Regions from separate parts of the Bacillus sp. JJ1566 genome, predicted to be linked through region 1. Evidence: riboswitches for the same ligand, from Rfam matches in the RefSeq annotation. Region 1 holds a riboswitch; the other holds the start of a gene.
The links. Region 1 has a riboswitch for S-adenosylmethionine ahead of V7112_RS18595 (O-acetylhomoserine aminocarboxypropyltransferase/cysteine synthase family protein). Riboswitches for the same ligand answer to the same signal wherever they lie in the genome.
Positions count from the first base shown of each region.

Region 2: it holds a riboswitch for S-adenosylmethionine, as region 1 does, so the genes downstream of both, V7112_RS09655 (PLP-dependent aspartate aminotransferase family protein) here and V7112_RS18595 (O-acetylhomoserine aminocarboxypropyltransferase/cysteine synthase family protein) in region 1, are expected to answer to the same signal.

Region 1 is NZ_JBALOP010000052.1:40,568-43,750, forward strand. Features, by position in the region: gene V7112_RS18590 (MFS transporter) at 1-1,213, shown strand, start outside; SAM riboswitch class I at 1,358-1,459, shown strand; gene V7112_RS18595 (O-acetylhomoserine aminocarboxypropyltransferase/cysteine synthase family protein) at 1,530-2,852, shown strand; SAM riboswitch class I at 2,956-3,062, shown strand.
Region 2 is NZ_JBALOP010000020.1:20,012-23,194, forward strand. Features, by position in the region: gene V7112_RS09655 (PLP-dependent aspartate aminotransferase family protein) at 1-1,228, opposite strand, end outside; SAM riboswitch class I at 1,347-1,456, opposite strand; gene V7112_RS09660 (Crp/Fnr family transcriptional regulator) at 2,026-2,529, shown strand; gene V7112_RS09665 (hypothetical protein) at 2,577-2,726, opposite strand; gene V7112_RS09670 (aldo/keto reductase) at 2,827-3,183, shown strand, end outside.

The sequences.
Region 1 (3,183 bases):
ATTTATTTTTACGACTATTTTTACACAGCTCGGCATGGGTATGTTCACGATCATGTATAACTTCTATGTTCGAGAACTGGGCTATTCTGAGCAAACTAATGGAACAATCATTGCCATGACTGCTTTGGCATCGGCCATTATTCTCGTACCCGCAGGTCTTATGAGTGACAAATTTGGAAGAAAAAAAGTGATGTTGCTGGGTATGGCTGTTTCAACAATCGCATTCTTTGCAAGAAGTATCCTAGATGTTGAACAGCTACTCGTAGCGACAGCATTTTTAACTGGTTTGTCAACGGCCTTTATTCAGGTTTCTGGTATCCCATGGCTTGCGGAAAACTCAACCGCTAAGCAAAGGGTTCATCTCTTTAGCTTTCATTCAGCAATCATGATGGGTGCCCAGGTGGTTGGAAACATTGCAGGTGGAGCATTGTCTGATGCATTTCAATTTATATTTCATATAAGTGGACTTTGGAGCGTAAGAATCACGCTTTTAATTGCAACGATAATCTATGTTGTAGGAATTCTACCAATACTTAAAATGAATGAACAGCGGAGACAACCGGAGATTAAACCAGTAGAATCCTTTGGTCAAAAATTAAAAACAAATAAATCGCAAATTAAACTTATTGCTCTGTTTGCCTTTGCACAGATGATTATCGGGTTTGGTTCTGGATTAGTTATACCATACCTGAATTTGTATTTTGCAGATCGCTTTCTAGCTAGTAATACGATAATAGGTTTAATACTCTCATTAGGGCAAGCAGCAACAGCAATTGCGATGATTATTGGACCCTACATTGTAAGTAAGGTGGGAGAGGTTCGCGCAGTCGTTTATTTGCAATTATCATCGCTTCCTTTCCTTTTACTCACAGGGTATACTGAAAATCTTTATATAGCCGCTATCGCATTTTTATTTAGGCAAGCATTAATGAATGCGGGTAACCCAATCCAAGCATCACTTGTAATGGGACGTGTAAATGATTCAATGAAGGGTCTTGCTAATTCAGTGAATCAAATGGTATTTTCATTAGGGTGGGCATTAATGGGACCTGTATCGACCTCAATTGTGATGCTGCATGGCGCATATTGGGGGTATGCTTATGTGTTTACAATCACGTCTGTCTTGTATTTAATTGGATCACTTTATTTCCTATTTGTTTTCAGTAGAAAATCTTTTCGTGATGAAGAAAAACCACTTGCAAAAATATCATGACATGACATATTTCCCAGGAGTTCCGAAATATAAAATAAACGCAGAATTTAAAATTGCTTATTTTTTCTAAAAATTCCTATTGACTTATAATAGATAAAGAGTTAGCATGATAGTATTCAATTAAAGTATTAAAATTTCATATTAATCTTATCAAGAGTGGCGGAGGGAATGGCCCTATGAAGCCCGGCAACCGGTTAATTTACACGGTGCTAAATCCATCAGACTTTTTTGTCTGAAAGATAAGAAGAGAACCGATTACACACCCTCTTCTTATCGAAGAGGGTTTTTAATTATATACAAAAAGGGAGAGATTCAAGTGAGTGAAAAACAAAAGAATTATAGACCAGAAACAATTGCGGTACATGGAGGACTTGAAGCAGATCCAGTAACAGGAGCAAGAGCAGTACCAATCTATCAATCAAATGCATTTAAATTTAATACAACCGAACATGCAGCAAATCTATTTGGTCTAAAGGAAAATGGTTATATTTATACTCGTATCCATAACCCAACAACAACTGTTTTTGAAGAAAGAGTTGCACAATTAGAGGGTGGAGTTGGTGCGTTAGCAGTTTCAAGTGGTATGGCTGCGATTACAACAGCTATTTTGAATATTGCGGGTGCAGGGGATGAGATTGTATCTGCTTCTACACTTTATGGTGGAACTTATAATCTATTCGCTAACACACTTCCTAAATATGGAATTAAGACTCATTTGGTAGAACCAACAAATCCGGAAAACTTCCGTCAAGCGATTACTCCGAATACAAAAGCAATCTTTGCCGAAACAATCGGAAACCCAAGCTTAGATATCCTCGATATTGAAGCTGTAGCAAATATTGCTCATGAAGCAGGAATTCCTTTAATTATTGATAATACATTCGCAACGCCATATCTATGCCGCCCAATCGAGCACGGGGCTGACATTGTTGTTCATTCTGCTACAAAATGGTTGTTAGGTAATGGAACAACAATGGGTGGAATTATTGTTGATGGTGGTAAATTTGATTGGAATTCACCAAAATTCCCTGGATTTACAACACCAGATCCAAGCTACCATGATTTAGTCTATGCTGATGCGTTAGGACCTGTTGCTTATATCATTAAAGCAAGAGTTCAACTTCTTCGTGATATTGGTCCGGCATTAAGCCCATATAATGCATTCCAATTTACGTTAGGTCTTGAAACTTTACACGTTCGTATGAAGGAGCATATTGCAAATACGAAAAAGGTTGTTTCATATCTTAAAAACCATCCTGGAGTTGAATGGGTATTGTATCCAGGTGAAGACAATCACCCTAACAAACAATTAGCTGATAAATACCTACCAAAAGGTGCAGGTTCAGTCATTATATTTGGTATTAAAGGTGGAAGAGAAGCTGGTGAGAAGCTAATTAATAATGTTGAGCTTTGGTCGCATGTTGCAAACGTCGGTGACGCGAAAAGCTTAATCATTCACCCAGCAAGTACAACACACCAACAATTAAGTCCTGAAGATTTAAAATTGTCTGGTGTTAGTGAGGATTTAGTTCGCTTATCTGTTGGAATTGAAAATATTGAAGATATTTTAGAGGATTTAGAACAAGCCATTAAAGTTGCAAATGGAACAAGTTCAGTTTTACCATTGCCAACTGTGTAAGAATTAGGACATTCGTCATCTTTTTTCCATTGACACCTTACCAACCAGGTGATAAGATAACTTTCGAGTGTTTAGTACGATAAACAAGTAAATAATCTAGTTACTCTTATTTAGAGTGGTGGAGGGATGTGCCCGATGAAACCCAGCAACCGTCAACTTACGTTGAAAAGGTGCCAATTCACACAAAGCAAAAGCTTTGGAAGATGAGAGGAAGGAATCACTAAATTTGGCCTTTCTGCTCTTTTTTTGCAGAAAGGCTTTTATTTTATTTGCCGATTCTTTGTTACAGCTTTAATTATTTACGATATCGCATAAACTAAGCATAGTTTTC
Region 2 (3,183 bases), on a different contig from region 1:
CGACCGATAGACGAATCAGATCCTCAGTAACTCCTGTTAACAATAGCTCCTCTACACTTAGCTGCTGATGGGTTGTCGATGCCGGATGAATAATTAAGGACTTCGCATCCCCCACATTCGCTACATGTGACCAGAGTGCTATATTATCAATAACCTTTTTCCCTGCATCACGCCCACCTTTAATTCCGAAGTTCACAATTGAACCAAAGCCGTTATTTAGATACTTTTCCGCAAGGTCATAGGAAGGATGATCTTCAAGCCCTGGATAGGACACCCACTCAACTGCTGGATGGTTTTTTAAATAGTTTGCTAGTTCTAAAGCATTTTTATTATGTTTTTCAACCCTTAGATGTAGCGTTTCAAGACCTTGTAGTAGGTAAAATGCATTTTGTGGACTTAAGCATGAACCAAAATCACGTAATAGCTGTACGCGAAGTTTTGTGCTAAATGCAAGTGTTCCAAAATCATTTGCATATCTTACGCCGTTATAGCTTCGGTCAGGCTCCGTGAATCCTGGGAATTTTGGATTATTCCAATTAAAGCGTCCCCCGTCTACAACTAGACCGCCAATCGTGGTTCCATGACCACCAATCCATTTCGTTGCTGAGTGAACAACAATATCTGCACCCCATGTGATGGGTTTACAAATATATGGTGAAGCAAATGTATTATCAATAATCAGTGGAATTTCTGCTTCATGTGCAATTGCTGCAACTGCTTCAACATCTAAAACCTGTAGGCTTGGGTTTCCGATAATTTCAGCAAAAACCGCCTTTGTTTTTGGAGTAATTGCTTTTCTAAAATTCTCAGGGTCCTTTGAATCTACAAAATTCACCTTAATCCCGTATTTCGGTAGTGTGATCGAAAACAGATTATATGTACCACCATATAGGTTTGTAGCAGCGACAATCTCATCACCCGCTTCAGCGATATTCATAACCGCTAGAGCAATGGCTGCCATTCCTGAAGAAGTCGCAACAGCCGCAACCCCGTCCTCTAATAACGCAATTCGTTTTTCCAGTACATCTACAGTTGGATTTCCAATTCTCGAATAAATGTTCCCTGGTTCATCAAGTGCAAACAAACTACGTGCATGCTCAGAATTATGGAAAACGTAAGAACTCGTTTGATAGATAGGAACTGCTCGTGATCCAGTTGTCGGATCTGGCGATTGTCCCCCATGTAATAAAATTGTTTCTAAATCATAGCTTTCAAATTGCTGACTCATGTTTATACCTCCAATATTTTTATAAGAAAACTTGGGATTACAGGAATGTAATTCCAAATTTCATCTTCTAAGCAAGAACAAAAGCCCTCTTCAAGTAAGAAGAGGGCTTTTATTCCTCCTCTTATCTCTCAGGTAATAATACCTGCAGGAATTAGCACCTTTTCAAGAATAATCTTGAAGGTTGCCGGGTTTCGTAGGGCCATGTCCCTCCACCGCTCTGGATAAGAGTCTTTATTAAGTTAAAACGTTCCCGTTTTGCTTTATAAAAGGATTATAGTATGTGAATAATTCAAAGTCAAATACTTTTTAAAATATTTCATCTTGTTAGAATTTTTACTTCAGATCTATTCTTACCCCCTATTCCTATGTACTCGCTGCTTAAAATAGACTTAAAAATCATTTGTCCCGCATTAACGGGCAGAAAACCCCCACCTCAAAACTCTAGTTAAAAACGAAGATGTTTCGATGACTGATAACTGCACGTAAAAGCCTCATAAAAGGAACAAAGACTAAGAACGCCACGTCCTGTGGCAACGTAACGTCTTTGTGGCCCACATCATGTGCGCCTCAACTAACAATCAGTGGGGATTAGTAACCCCCCACTGATTGAAGTTTCACTTTATGTCATTTTTGTGAAGCCTATTGCTTTTATCCGAAATCCGTTGTATATTAAGAGTGTAGAAAGTTAGTGAAAAACTTCACAAACTAACTACTCTAGAGCTGGCAGCTAAAGCACTCATATTTTTTTACAATAACTTGTGAAGAATTTCACAAATAAATGATAAGGGGAGATTAGAATGAGAACATTCTTAAAAGGACCTAAAATGGCAGTTATTTGGACAGTATTACGTGTATGGTTAGGAATTCAATGGCTAGAAGCTGGTTTTCATAAAATTACTGGAGGATTTGACGCAGGCGGTTTCCTACAAGGCGCATTAGCTAAAGCAGGCGGGGAACATCCAGCAGTAGCAGGCTGGTACGCAACATTCCTTGAAGGCTTTGCCGTACCGAATGTTGAATTAATCAACGTGCTTATTCCTTGGGGCGAATTTCTAGTAGGTCTTGGATTAATTGTAGGTGCTGCAACTATCCCAGCATTAATTGCTGCTGGATTCATGAACCTTAACTTCTTACTTGCTGGAACTGTAAGCACAAACCCAGTATTTTATACAGTAGCAGTCATTCTCTTATTCGCAGGCGCTGCAACTTACTACTACGGTGTAGACAGATTCGCAGTACCTTTCCTTACAAAACGAATCAACGAGAAAAAAGCTGCAAAAACAGCAGCGAACGTTGCGTAACTAAAAAAAGTGTTCCTCCTAATCCAGGAGGAACACTTTTTTATATTCTATTCATCATCAATTTCGCCGTCACCAATTTCATCCTCTTCTTCGATTTCCTCGATGTCTTCGCCTTCTTCAGGCATTTCATCATCTCCGCAACCTATTAAGAAAAACATCGGGAACGACAATAGTAACAGCAGTAGCATCCGTTTCATTACAACCCCTCCCTTTTTCTAGGCTTTCCTTTCAATCCCGAAATATGTAGACTAGAAAGAGGAAAGGGTAATAGTAGTTCTAATATTGGAGGTAGAAACGATGCGAAAAATAAAGCTTGGAACCAGTTCCCTCGAGGTACCAGTTGTTGCAGTAGGCTGTATGAGGATTAATTCTTTAGAAAAGCCCGAGGCAGAAAAATTTGTACAAACAGCATTGGAAGTTGGTGCAAATTTCTTTGACCATGCTGATATTTACGGTAGTGGTGCTTGTGAGGAAATCTTTGCAGATGCGATACATATGAATGATGATATCCGTGAAAAAATTATCCTTCAATCCAAATGTGGCATTCGAAAAGGAATGTTTGATTTTTCAAAGGAATATATCCTTAATTCCGTTGATGGAATTTTAAAACGACTCAAAACTGATTATTTGGATGTCTTACTTTTACATCGTCCT